Regions from separate parts of the Agrobacterium sp. GD03872 genome, predicted to be linked through region 1. Evidence: predicted binding sites of a transcription regulator. Region 1 holds the regulator's gene; each other region holds the start of a gene.
The links. Region 1 encodes PhoB, which activates phosphate uptake and scavenging genes when phosphate is short. Its sites were predicted from a motif close to TGTCATNNANCTGTCAT; they were not measured.
Positions count from the first base shown of each region.

Region 2: a site for PhoB is predicted at 2,563-2,579, ahead of N5D22_RS10475 (DUF3419 family protein). Genes of this name have one in related genera too.
Region 3: a site for PhoB is predicted at 2,859-2,875, ahead of phnC (phosphonate ABC transporter ATP-binding protein). Genes of this name have one in related genera too.

Region 1 covers NZ_JAOCCY010000002.1:507,368-512,065, forward strand. The annotation lists gene pstB (phosphate ABC transporter ATP-binding protein PstB) at 1-83, shown strand, start outside; gene phoU (phosphate signaling complex protein PhoU) at 179-904, shown strand; gene phoB (phosphate regulon transcriptional regulator PhoB) at 935-1,618, shown strand; gene N5D22_RS06445 (GcrA family cell cycle regulator) at 1,935-2,468, opposite strand; gene N5D22_RS06450 (aspartate aminotransferase family protein) at 2,900-4,099, shown strand; gene argF (ornithine carbamoyltransferase) at 4,156-4,698, shown strand, end outside.
Region 2 covers NZ_JAOCCY010000003.1:566,845-571,542, forward strand. The annotation lists gene N5D22_RS10460 (pyrophosphate--fructose-6-phosphate 1-phosphotransferase) at 1-429, shown strand, start outside; gene N5D22_RS10465 (LysE family translocator) at 482-1,117, shown strand; gene N5D22_RS10470 (lytic transglycosylase domain-containing protein) at 1,254-2,315, shown strand; gene N5D22_RS10475 (DUF3419 family protein) at 2,623-3,873, shown strand; gene N5D22_RS10480 (class I SAM-dependent methyltransferase) at 3,870-4,589, shown strand.
Region 3 covers NZ_JAOCCY010000007.1:170,034-174,731, forward strand. The annotation lists gene N5D22_RS17485 (TIGR03364 family FAD-dependent oxidoreductase) at 1-538, opposite strand, end outside; gene psrA (iron-containing alcohol dehydrogenase PsrA) at 638-1,744, opposite strand; gene N5D22_RS17495 (LysR substrate-binding domain-containing protein) at 1,881-2,741, shown strand; gene phnC (phosphonate ABC transporter ATP-binding protein) at 3,065-3,907, shown strand; gene phnD (phosphonate ABC transporter substrate-binding protein) at 3,934-4,698, shown strand, end outside.

The sequences.
Region 1 (4,698 bases):
TCGAGGAAAACGAAACCGACAAGATGTTCACCAATCCGGACGACCAGCGCACGCAGGACTACATCATGGGCCGCTTCGGCTGATCCCGGCCGACGCTTCATTAAAACTGAACAAGACTGGTGCCTCTGCGTGCCCGCTTCCGGGCACGCGCATGCAGGCCAAGCCGGAGGACTAGACCATGACACAGACAACGACCCATTCGCATATCCTGTCCGTCTATGACGACGAATTGAAGTTTCTGACGCGCCGCATCGCCGAAATGGGCGGCCTTGCGGAACAGATGTGCGCCGATGCCGTGCGCGCGCTCGTCAATTCCGACGCCGCGCTCGCCCAGAAAGTCATTTCCGACGATACGATCCTCGATCATTCCGAGCGGGAAATCGGTGACAAGGCCATCGTCACCATCGCCAGACGGCAGCCGGTCGCATCCGACCTTCGCGAGATTATCGGCACCCTGCGAATTGCCGGCGATCTCGAGCGTGTCGGCGATCTCGGCAAGAATACCGCCAAGCGTGTCATCGCGGTTGCCGGAACGGGCGTTCCGCGCAAGCTGGCCCGCGGTATCGAGCACCTGTCCGAATTGGCGCTGGTGCAGCTCAAGGAAGTGCTCGACGTTTATTCCACGCGTTCCGCCGAGAAGGCCAACGCCATTCGCGAGCGCGACGAAGAAATCGACGCCATGTATACGTCGCTCTTCCGTGAGCTTCTGACCTACATGATGGAAGACCCGCGCAACATCACCACCTGCACGCATCTTCTGTTCTGCGCCAAGAACATCGAGCGTATCGGCGACCACGCCACCAATATCGCCGAGACGATCTATTACATGACCACCGGCAGTCAGCCGGAAGGCGAGCGTCCGAAGGACGACAGTTCCAACACGCTCGGTTCGGTGACCGAGTAACAGACAGGCGAAGGCTTGCGGAGTTAGCATATGGTGCCCAAGATTGCAGTTGTGGAAGACGAGGAAGCGCTGAGCGTCCTGCTTCGTTACAATCTCGAGGCTGAGGGATACGACGTCGACACGATACCGCGTGGAGACGAGGCGGAAATCAGGCTGCAGGAACGCATTCCGGATCTTCTCATCCTGGATTGGATGCTACCCGGCGTTTCCGGTATCGAACTGTGCCGTCGGCTCAGAATGCGGCCGGAAACCGAACGCCTGCCCATCATCATGCTGACGGCGCGCGGCGAGGAAAGCGAAAGGGTTCGCGGTCTTGCCACCGGCGCCGACGATTATGTCGTCAAGCCGTTCTCGACACCGGAACTCATGGCCCGCGTCAAGGCGATGCTGCGCCGCGCCCGCCCCGAGGTTTTGTCTTCGGTGCTGAAATGCGGCGATATCGAACTGGATCGCGAGACCCATCGCGTTCACCGCAAGAGCCGCGAAGTGCGCCTCGGGCCGACGGAGTTCCGCCTGCTGGAATTCCTGATGACCTCTCCGGGCCGGGTATTCTCTCGTTCGCAACTGCTGGATGGCGTCTGGGGTCACGATATCTATGTGGATGAGCGCACCGTCGACGTGCATGTCGGACGCCTGCGCAAGGCGCTCAATTTTTCGCATATGCAGGATGTCATCCGCACCGTTCGCGGCGCCGGATATTCGATGGAAGCCTGAGCCGGGCCAAACTGACGGTTCCGCTCTGGACCACATTCCACCAAAAACCGAAAGGCCCGACACCGGAATGGCGTCGGGCCTTTCGTTTTTTGGGTTTTCCCCACATGTGGCAGCTTGGTCTTTGTCTCAAGGGACGACCAAGCACCCGCAGGAATCCGGCAATGAAATCCGGATTGCGGGTCAGGTGGAGCAGTGATGCAGGATAGGCTCAGCGTTTCGCTGATGGGCTGACGCAGGAACTGCCTCGAGTTCTGTCACAAAAAAAAACGGGCCCGAAGGCCCGTAGTTTTTGAGTGTCGAATGCGTGCCGCAACACTCAAGCCTTGCGGCGCTCGCTTACCGGCTGGTAGGCAAGCTTCGCATGGAACTTGCAATAGGGCGAAGATTCCAGCGCTTCACAACCGCAGAAATGGAAGTCGTCTTTCAACGGGTCGCCGACCGGCCACTTGCAGGTGCGCTCCGTCAGTTCCGTCAGCGTCAGGCGACGGGAAATCGGCGTCACGACATTTCTCGAAGGAGCGTAATCGAGGACCTCAGCGGTCTCGATGTCGATCTCCTCGTGCAGCGCCGTTGCCGCGTTCGAACGGTTCAGGGCGCGTGCCGGTGCTGCGCTGACGCGGGTCGCGAAATTCGTCGCGCGTGGGGCAGGAGCCGCGGTACGCTTGGGCGCGGAGCGCGCCGAAGTGACCGGACCGCCGGCCTTGACGCGTCCCGGCAGATTGAGGCGATGGACCTTGCCGATGACGGCATTGCGGCTGACACCGCCCAGCTGTGCTGCTATCTGGCTGGCGCTCAGTCCCTCGGCCCACAATTTCTTGAGTTTCTCGACCCGCTCGTCTGTCCAGTTCATGCCGCTTCTCCGCTTGTCGCGTATAATTTCGGCAGAATCCCTCTCCGTCTCGTGGACATGCCGCGAGCGTGGTTTCCGCCGGATTTTTGGTGACTAGTTCCGCCGCAATGCAGTCTAGTAATTAGCGATTAACCTAGTGCCAGCCCGACTCCGTGGCAAGAGTCGCGGGAATCATCTGGAATCGATTTTCCGGTTTTCCCCAACTTGCTGGCGAGTTGAGTCTGAAAGGCAACACCTTGGGGCTGGCTGGCCTGCACCTACTAGTGCTTGAGAAGGCCGGGAAATGCGGACTTTTGTTGACATCGGCAGGCGAAGTGACAATAGTGCCCCTGCCGCCGCAAGGCGGCATTTTTGATTTTCAGGCGAGGGATAACCCCGAGAGCCTATTGACAACCGTCTGACAGCGCATCCGCGCAAGGAGTGATACAGCCATGGCCGAAGCCGCCGCGCCATTGTTCGATACGTTTGCAAGAGCCCCCCTGCGCTTCGAGCGAGGCGAGGGCGTCTGGCTGTTCACGGAAAGCGGCGAACGATATCTGGATTTTGCGGCGGGCGTCGCGGTCAACTCGCTGGGCCATGCCCATCCGCACCTCGTGGATGCGATCAAGACCCAGGCCGAGAAGGTCTGGCACGTCTCGAACCTCTATGAAGTTCCCGGCCAGGAAAAGCTGGCAAAACGCCTGACGGAAGCGACATTCGCGGACAAGGTCTTCTTTACCAATTCCGGCGCGGAAGCACTGGAATGCGCGATCAAGACCGCGCGTCGTTACCACTATTCCAAGGGCCATCCGGAAAAGTTCCGGATTATCACCTTTGAAGGCGCCTTCCATGGTCGCACGCTGGCGACGATCGCCGCCGGCGGGCAGCAGAAATATCTCGAAGGTTTCGGCCCCAAGGTCGAAGGTTTCGACCAGGTGCCGTTCGCTGATGTCGATGCGCTGAAGGCCGCCATCACGGCCGAGACGGCCGCACTTCTGATCGAACCCATTCAGGGCGAGGGCGGTATCCGCGCACCCAGCAAGGAGTTCCTGCAGCTCCTGCGGGCGCTGTGCGATGAGCATGGCCTGCTCTTGATCTTCGACGAAGTCCAGACCGGCGTCGGCCGCACGGGCAAGCTGTTCGCCTATGAACAGACGGGCGTTGCGCCCGACATCATGGCGGTTGCCAAGGGTATCGGCGGCGGTTTCCCGCTCGGCGCGTGCCTCGCCACGGCGGATGCTGCGTCCGGCATGACGGCAGGCGTACACGGCACCACCTATGGCGGCAACCCGCTGGCCATGGCGGTGGGCAATGCCGTGCTCGACGTCGTTCTCTCCGAAGGCTTTCTGGAAAAGGTCCGTGATGTCGCACTGGTCTTCCGCCAGGGCCTTGCCTCGCTGAAGGATCGTTATCCTGACGTCATCGAGGAAATCCGTGGCGAAGGCCTGCTGCTGGGCATCAAGGCCAGGGTTCCTTCGGGCGAACTGCTGCAGGCCATGCGGGCGGAACATCTGCTGGGCGTGCCCGCGGGCGACAACGTCATCCGCCTTCTGCCGCCCCTCGTCACCACGGCGGAAGAGGCTCGCGAGGGTCTGGCACGTGTGGAGGCGGCGGCTGCTTCCCTGACCGCGAAACAGGCAAAGATCGCCTGAGGAAACAATAAAGGGCGGGCCTCTCCCGGAGGCTCGCGAGCATGGGACTGTTTGAAATGGCTTCACCTAAACATTTTCTCGACCTGTCGGCCATGGGCTCGCAGGACCTGCGGGCAATTCTCGACGATGCGCGTGCGCGCAAGGTCGCCACGAAGGCCGGAACGGCGGAAAAGCCGCTTGCCGGCAAGATGCTGGCAATGATCTTCGAAAAGCCTTCCACCCGCACCCGCGTGTCTTTCGATGTCGGCATGCGCCAGCTTGGCGGCGAGACCCTTTTTCTGTCGGGCACGGAAATGCAGCTCGGCCGTGCGGAAACGATTGGCGATACGGCCAAGGTGCTGTCGCGTTATGTGGACGCCATCATGATCCGCACGACGGATCATTCGCGCCTCCTCGAACTTGCCGAACACGCCACCGTGCCGGTCATCAACGGCCTGACGGACGATACGCATCCGTGCCAGATCATGGCTGACATCATGACATTCGAAGAACATCGCGGACCTGTCAAAGGCAAGACCATTGCCTGGACGGGGGATGGCAACAACGTCCTGCATTCCTTCGTCGAAGGCTCGGCCCGCTTCGGGTACCGCATGACGATG
Region 2 (4,698 bases), on a different contig from region 1:
ACACTGTTCGTTTCCGAAGGTGCGGGCCTCGATTCCATCGTCGCCGAGCGCGAAGCCTCCGGCGAGGCCGTCAAGCGCGACGCTTTCGGCCATGTGAAGATCGACACCATCAATGTCGGCGGCTGGTTCCAGAAGCAGTTCGCCAGCCTCATCGGTGCGGAACGCTCCATGGTGCAGAAATCGGGCTATTTCGCCCGCTCCGCCGCCGCCAATGGCGACGACCTGCGCCTCATTCAGGGCATGGTCGATCTCGCCGTCGAAAGCGCGCTCAACAAGGTCTCCGGCGTCACCGGCCATGACGAAGACCAGAATGGCAAATTGCGGACCATCGAGTTTCCGCGTATCAAGGGCGGAAAGCATTTCGACCTCTCTGCAAAATGGTTTACCGAAGTGATGGAACACGTCGGTCAGCCGTTCACAGCCGCCTGATTTTAAGATAGTCTAAAATAAGACGGCGACAGGGAGGGCAAGGAGGAAGAGAATGTCTGGACAGGCCTGGCTGATTTTTTGTGCAGCATGTGCCGTTGTGTTCGCACTCCCCTCTCCCCTTGTATTCTCTGTCGCCTCCTACGCCGCCATTCGCGGCAGGAAGACGGTCTTCGCCTCCGTCAGCGGCGGCGCTCTCGGCATCGTCACGGCCATGACGATCTCAGCCATTCCGGTGGCCGGTCTCGCCTGGCTGCCGCAATCCTTCGTGGAAATCGTGCAATGGGCCGGCATCGGCTGGCTGATGCTGTTCCTTCTGTGGACCTTCGCCACGCCTGCCGCCCAGGCGGCCAATGCCGACAATGACAATCTGCCGGGCAAATCCTGGAGCGGCATTTTCCGTGATTGTTACGCCATTGCCGCCCTGCGGCCGCGCTACTTCGCTTTTTTTCTGGCGTTGCTGCCGCAATTCGTTTCCACGTCAGGCAATGCAATTGAAACGCTTGCCATGGCGCAGGCCGCCATCCTTCTCCTGACGCTGGTGATTCTGACCGCGCAGGCGCTGTTTGCCGGGCCTACTCTGGCGATGGTGCGCCGCATGTCGGGCGATAAAAAAATCCGGCCGAAATACCGCACCCACTTCATTTCCGGCCGCGCCGTCAGCGCCGGATACAGGCGCATCGCAGCCTGAAAAACCACCCGAAAGCCGGGGAGAAACGTCCCGGCTTGCCGCTATCCTTACAATAGGTTAATGAAGGCTCGACGGGACACTGCCTGCTTCGCTCGACGCGGGGGTATCGAAAGACAGGCATAACGAAGGCGGCAACATGCGAAATTCGGGAAAATTCCGCGGAAGAAGTGCACTTCTTCTGTCTTCCACCGTGGGTCTGGCACTGGCATTGAGCGCATGCACCAGCGTCGAATATACCGCGAAGGAAGGGCCGGACGGCCCGAAAATCGCGACGGTCAGCCCCACTGCCGTCCCTGCGCAAACACCGGCGCAGCCGGCAACAGCCGAAGCCGCAGCGGGCGCAACCCCGGCAGCAGCAACGGTGCAGACGGCCGAAGCCGCAACCTCTTCCCAGCCGACAGCACTTCCCACAGCCGTCGCCGTCAAGGGCGGACGCGTGGCCCTGCCGCCAGCTTCGGAAATCGCAGCCGCCGCAGCCCTCACCACGCAGATGCAGCCGCAGCAGAACGAAATTGCCCAGACCACCGTTGCGACCTCCACGGCCGCAGCGCTTGCACCGACAAGTACCGCCCCGGCAGCCGCAGCCATCGAAACGGCCGACATGGCGGCGAAACCGGCCGCCGCCGACCTGCCGCAGGTCGTCGCCGTCAAGGGCAGCTTCCCGCCCGCTCCGCCGCCGCCCGGTTCGCCCTCCATCGGCACCGAACTGACGGCCGAACGGAAAGTCATTCCCCTGCCGAAGCCGGACAGCACGGTTCTCGCCTATGCCGCCGGCCCCACCAATGCCGCGCTGGCCGCCATCCGCCAGAACGAATCAATGACGGCACCGCTCAATTCGGCTCCGGCCGGACGCGAAAAGCTGAGCGGACTGATTACCAAATACGCCACCATGTATGATGTGCCGGAAGATCTGGTTCACCGCGTGGTGCGGCGCGAAAGCATGTATAATCCCGGCGCCTATAGCAGCGGCAATTTCGGCCTGATGCAGATCCGGCACGCCACCGCCCGCTCCATGGGCTTCGACGGCCCGGCCTCCGGCCTGTTCGATGCCGAAACCAACCTCAAATATGCCGTCAAATATCTGCGCGGCGCATGGGTCGTGGCGGGTAACGACCGCGACAACGCGGTCCGGCTTTATGCGCGCGGTTATTATTACGACGCCAAGCGCAAGGGCATGCTGCACGTTCTGCGCAAGTGAGGGCCTCCGGCTGCGCTGGGAGCGCCGTGCTACCAGGCAGCCTTTTTAAATAAACGCCGCATAGGTTTCTTTCGTCGTCCTCGGGCCTGTCCCGAGGATCTGCAAGCTTTTGATTTTTACGATACGTGGCTGGATCCCCGGGACAAGCCCGAGGATGACGCCGCAACCAATGGAAGCCTGTCGGCAATCCGAGATTGGGGCTGGTTTTCCACCGTCTCCCTTATTCCCCACCCTTGCCCACAGCCCCTGTCATCAAATTGTAGTGTCACGGCTGTAGACGCCTCTCAATCGACTGAGAGGTGAACAAATGACGAGTGCGGCACCCAAGACCGGCTTCAGCAAGAACACGAAACTGAAGTCCGCATTGCTCCAGCACAAGGCACTCTCCAAAAGCGGACTGTCCGAGCGCTTCTTCGGCGTCCTTTTTTCCGGCCTCGTTTATCCGCAGATCTGGGAAGACCCGGAGATCGATATGGAGGCGATGGAGCTGGGCGAAGGTCACCGCATCGTCACCATCGGTTCGGGCGGCTGCAACATGCTGGCCTATCTCTCCCGCAATCCGGCCAGCATCGATGTCGTTGATCTCAACCCGCACCATATCGCGCTGAACAAGCTGAAGCTCGCCGCCTTCCGCCATCTGCCGGCGCATCAGGACGTGGTGCGCCATTTCGGCCGCGCCAATACGCGCAGCAACAGCCACGGTTACGACCGCTTCATCGCCGAGCATCTCGACGCCACGACCAAGGCTTACTGGTCGAAGCGCACCCTTTCCGGCCGCCGCCGCATCTCTGTCTTCGACAGGAATATCTATCGCACCGGCCTGCTCGGCCGCTTCATCGGCGCCGGCCATCTGATGGCCCGGCTGCACGGCGTGAAGCTCACCGAAATGGCCAAGACCCGCACGCTGGACGAGCAGCGCCAGTTCTTCGACAGCAAGGTCGCGCCGCTGTTCGACAAGCCGGTGGTACGCTGGCTGACGAAGCGCAAGAGCTCCCTGTTCGGCCTCGGCATTCCGCCGCGCCAATATGACGAGCTGGCCAGCCTTTCCGATAACGGCACGGTTGCCTCGGTTCTCAAGCAGCGACTGGAAAAACTTGCCTGCAACTTCCCGCTCAGCGACAATTATTTCGCCTGGCAGGCCTTCGCGCGCCGTTATCCCGAGCCGCATGAGGGCGCCCTGCCCGCCTATCTCAAGCAGGAATATTACGAGACGATCCGCAACAACACGGCGCGCGTCGCGGTGCACCACGCCACCTATACCGAGCTTCTCTCGCGCAAGCCGGCGAGCGCCGTCGACCGTTATATCCTCCTTGACGCGCAGGACTGGATGACGGACACGCAGCTCAATGAGTTGTGGTCGCAGATCAGCCGCACCGCCGCATCGGGCGCGCGCGTCATCTTCCGCACCGCGGCCGAAAAGAGCGTCATCGAAGGCCGGCTTTCCCCTGACATCCGCAACCAGTGGGTCTATCTCGAAGAGCGTTCCAACGAGCTCAACGCCATGGACCGCTCGGCCATTTACGGCGGCTTCCATATTTACGAGAGGGCTATGGCATGAGAACCGCCGGCGAGAATGTGGGCCTTGCTGACAGCGCGCATGCGAGCCTGATGGACCGCATGTATCGCCACCAGCGGCATATCTACGATATCACCCGCAAATATTACCTTCTCGGTCGCGACCGCACCATTTCCGGCCTCGACGTGCCGAAGGGCGGCTCGCTCCTGGAAGTCGGCTGCGGCACCGGCCGCAACCTGCTGCTGGCCAGCCGCAAGTTTCCGGATGCGAAACTCTTCGGCCTCGACATCTCCGCCGAAATGCTGCTGACCGCATCCGAGAATTTCGCCGGCAAGGCCGAACGCCCCAATCTGCGCGTGGCCGACGCCACGGCGTTCCGCGCTTCGGAATTCGGCCAGCCCGACGGCTTCGACCGCGTCATGATCCCCTATGCGCTGTCGATGATACCGGACTGGGAAAAAGCAATCGAACAGGCGCTCACGGTGCTGAAACCCGGCGGCTCGCTGCACATCGTCGATTTCGGCCAGCAGGAACAGTTGCCGGCGTGGTTCCGCACGCTTCTGCAGGCCTGGCTTACCCGTTTCCACGTCACGCCCCGCGCAAATCTCCGTTATGTTCTGGCCAACATGGCCGGCCGTTTTGACGGCAACCTCGAATTCGAGGAAATCGCCCGGGGTTATGCCTGGCGGGCTGTCATCACGCTTCCAGTCGTTGAAGCACAGCAGCCGAAAATCCACCGCATATTGGCCGACGCCTGATTCTCCTGGGGAATTGCGAATCCTCCAGGGCTGCAAGGAACGTCTCCTTCAACACTCCGGCCGCGCCGGATTTCGGTGCTGAAACCGCAAATCGCTTCAAATCCAGCGG
Region 3 (4,698 bases), on a different contig from region 1:
TCACCCGCGTGCCCGCCACCGCGGTCACCGCCGTGCTCCAGCGGAAAGTCACGCCATGGCGGGCCTCGAGCCAGGCGGCAATCTTCGGGATGGCGTCACGCGATTCGACCCGGAGCTCATGCGGGCTATAGAGCGCGCCGCGCATGCCCTCGGCCCGGATCGACGGAACCTGCTCCAGAGCCTCCGCCGCCGAAATTCGCCGGCAATCCGCCCCCATATCGGTCTGCAGAAAGGCGTCGAGCACCGCTTCGGCCTCTTCGCGATAGGCCGGCATGACAAGGCCACGATGCAGCACTTCAATACCGGCTTCCTGCGCCACCTCGGCCCAGACATCGCGGGCGCGGCGGGCGCGGGCCCAGTGGTCACCCTCTTTCTGGCCGGAAATGGTGATGAAACCGAAGTTGCGGATCGAAGCGCCGATGGCCTTGGCGTTGCGCTCGATGACGACGACTTTCTTGCCTTTCCTGGCGGCAGCCAGCGCCACCGAAAGGCCGACAATGCCGGCGCCCACCACGGCAAGATCAAACTGTTCGCTCATGATCCCTACTTTCTCCAATTCATGCCCGTGCAGACCTGTCTACAGGCAAAGCATGACAGCACTTCTCTTCAGTGACGCCGCGCGCCGGAAACCCGTGTCTCAGGCGGCCGAGGCAAGAACCGCATCGCGACTGCCGATGAAGTTGCGGCCGCGCTCGCCAAGCAGCGCATCATCGATGGCCTTCAGCCAGTTTTCCCGCGTTACACCGTAATCCGTCGCTGTGGTCGAGACGCCGAGGCGGTGCAGGAATGATTCCAGCATGTCGGCGCCGGCAGCGAGATCGTCGCCGAAAATGCGGCGCAGAGAGGCGTCGCAATCGGCGTCATGGCCGGTTACGCTTCGCATGATCGCCGGCAGGCTGAACGAGCAGGCAATGCCGTGAACCGTGCCGTGATGCAGCGTCAGATAATAGGAAAGGGAATGTGCAAGAGCCGTCTTGGTGTTCGAAAATGCAAGGCCCGCCGACAGGCTCGCCCGCATCATGCGCTCACGCAGGCCGATATCGCCGAGATTGTCGACCAGCAGCGGCAGCACCCCGATAATTTCCAGCGCCGCAGCAACCGCATGGTTGGCGGATACCGGATTGGCGTTGACGTTCCAGATGCTTTCCAGGGCGTGAGACAGGGCGTCGAGCCCGGTGGAAAGCGCAAGCGCCCGCGGGACGCCAAGCGTCAGTTCCGGGTCCAGAATGGCGTATTGCGGGTAATATCGCGCATCGGCGAGCGAATATTTCTTCTTTGCGGCCGTATCCCAGACGGTCGCCCAGCAGGTGACTTCGCTGCCCGTTCCCGCCGTCGTCGGCACGGCTATGATCGGAAGATCGAGCAATGTCTCCGCTGCCGTCCGCCCCTCGAGAAAATTCTGGACTCGACTGAAATCGTCCCCGCCGGCCGAGAGAACCTTGGCCGTATCGATCACCGAACCGCCGCCAATCGCCAGAATGACTTCAGGCGTCCTTGAGGTCGCACCGAAGGAGCGGCAGGCGGCCTTCAGGCCATCAAAGCTGGGGTTTGGTTCGACATCGCGCACGATGACGGCGGGTTCGCCAATTTCTTGCGAGACACGGGCGACAAGCTGATCGAAAAACGGATGGTCATTGTAGGTCAAAAGACAATAGGCCCGGCTGCCAACGGCCTTCCTGGCCTCGGCGAGGGCGCCGGCCCCGAAAACGATCTTCACAGGATTGGAATAGGTCCAGACACGCATCGGCCGCTCCTTGGTTGCGGCGACTGAATGACCCGGCCCGGACAATAAATCCAATCCATATTTCTGTTGCGATCCATTGATAGTATCTATGGATGAGACCGCGCTGCAATCGGCGAGACGGACACAGGGAGTTTGCATGGCCATCGTCTTCACCCATCTGAGAGCTTTTCAGGCGGTTGCCACCCATCGCGGCTTCTCCGCCGCGGCGCGGGCACTCAGGGTCAGCCAGCCGACTTTGACAACCCAGGTCCGCGAACTGGAGGAGCGTTACGGTATCGAGCTTTTTCTCCGCCAGGGACGCCAGATCGAGCTGACCGAGGCGGGTCGTTCGCTGCTTGCCATCAGTGCGAGGCTGTTCAAGCTTCATGACGAGGCCGAAGAACTGCTCCTCAATTTCGGCGAACTGAAAACCGGCGCGCTCAAGATTGCCGCTGTCAGCCCCTTCCATGCCACGGATATGATCGCCCGCTTCATCGAGCGCTATCCCTCCTTCAAGGTCAACATGCTTCTCGGCAACTCCGACCGCACATTGAAGCGCATTCTGGAGCTTGAGGCGGATATTGCGGTCCTCGCGCACACGATCGATGACCCGCGCATCAAGACGGTCAGTTTCAGCACGCAGGAGATCGTTGCCTTCGTGAGCGAAGACCATGTCTGGTGGCAGAGGGACGAAATCGAGCTGGCCGAGCTGGCAGGCGAGCCCCTTATCCTCAGGGAGGAGGGATCGACCACCCGTTATGCCCTCGAACAGGCCGCCGAAGCCGCCAACGTCGTTCTCACGCCATTCATGGAAATCGGAAGCCGGGAAGGTGTGTGGAAGGCCGTGGAGCGCGGACTGGGGATCGGCGTCGTCGCCGATTTCGAGTTTGTCCCGCACCCGCGCCTGAAGACGCTGCGCATCTCGGACGGCATGATCAAGACCGAATACCGGCTGGCTTTCCTGGAAGACCGCAAGATGGTGCGATCCATCAAGGCATTTGTCGAGACCGTGCTCTAGCCTCGGCAATCGGGAGGAGATCGGCCTTTACCGGGATCCTTCCGGAACGACCCATAGATTTGGCCTATAGTACCGACAGATAATTTGGATTGCGCCGACAGGTCGCAGACTGTTTTTTGTCACGAAACTGTCATCATGTGACCTGTAATAAATCGCTTATTCGACCAAGGCAATTCACTGCGTAATTGTATCCAGTCCGGATCTATACATCGATAGACGGCCTGTATTGGACGATTCACATTATAATTCTGCTGGACGCATGAGATCTGTTCTTTTGCGAGCGGAAGAACCATGCCGACTTCTGGCGGAAGGAACAGGTGGCGATGACAGCGATAAAGGTCTCCAATGTCTCGAAGACTTTCGGCAAGACACGCGCATTGGACAAGGTGAGCCTGACCGTCGAATGCGGCGAGATGGTTGCGCTTATCGGCGCGTCTGGATCGGGCAAAAGCACGCTCATCCGTCACATTGCCGGGCTCGAGATAGCCGATGCCGGCGGTGGCCGCATTGATGTGCTGGGCGATCTCTGTCAGGAGAGCGGGCGTCTCAACCGACGCCTGAAGCGCGGCCGCGTTTCGGTTATTTTCCAGCAATTCAATCTGGTCGGCCGCCTTTCGGTGCTGACCAATGTCCTGATTGGTCACCTCGGCCGCACGCCGGGCTGGCGCGGCACGCTTGGCCTCTTCAATCGCGATGAGAAACACAGGGCGCAGGCGGCTCTGGAGCGGGTCGGCATTCCCCAGGTCGTCGCCCAGCGGTCCTCGACACTCTCGGGCGGCCAGCAGCAGCGCGCCGCCATTGCCCGTACATTGGTGCAGGAAGCGGAAATCCTGATTGCCGACGAGCCGATTTCGGCGCTTGACCCCTCCTCCGCACGGCGTGTCATGGACGTTCTCTCCGACATCAATGCCAGGGACGGCATCACCGTCGTCGTGTCGCTGCATCAGGTGGAATATGCGCGCCGTTATTGCCCGCGCACCGTTGCGATGCGCAACGGCAAGATCGTCTATGACGGACCTTCCAGCGCGCTGACGAACGAATTCCTGGCCGAACTCTATGGCGCGGCCTCGGAAGAACTGGTCCTGCCGGATGCTCCGGCAGGTCATGCCGCTCCGGCCATCAGGCCGGCGCTCCAGAGACTGCAGGCCCAGCCCCTGCCCGCCTAACCACGTTTGACGACACGGAGACTACGATGAACGCGATCCTGAAAAGCATGGCGGCGATGTCGCTCGCCTTTACTCTGGGGTCTGCAGCGCATGCGGCAGAGACCATCAACTTCGGTATTATCTCGACCGAATCCCAGCAGAACCTCAAGGGCAGCTGGCTGCCCTTCCTCGATGCGATGAAGGAAAAGACCGGCCTTGAGGTAAAACCCTTCTTCGCTTCCGATTATGCCGGCATCATCGAAGGCATGCGCTTCAACAAGGTGCAGATGGCATGGTACGGCAACAAGTCGGCCATGGAAGCCGTCGACCGCGCCGAGGGCGAGGTCTTCGTGCAAAGCGTCGCCTCGACCGGTGAGCCAGGCTACTGGTCCGTCGTCATCGTGCCGAAAGATTCGCCGGTCCAGACGATCGACCAGCTTCTGAAATGTGACCGGTCGCTCAACTTCGGTCTCGGCGACGTCAACTCGACCTCCGGTTATCTCGTGCCGATGACCTTTGTCTTCTCGAAGAACAATGTCGACCCGAAGACGTGCTTCAAGAACGTCACCAATGCCAATCATGAAACCAACGCCATGGCTGTGGCCAACCGGCAGGTCGATGCTGCGGCCAACAACACCGAAAACATGGCGCTCATCGAGCAGAACAACCCCAAGGCCTTCGCCAACATCCGCGAAATCTGGCGCTCGCCCCTGATCCCGGCCGACCCGATTGTCTGGCGCAAGGACCTGTCGGAAGAGGCCAAGACCAAAATCCGCGATTTTTTCCTGACCTTCGGCACCGATAAGTCCAAG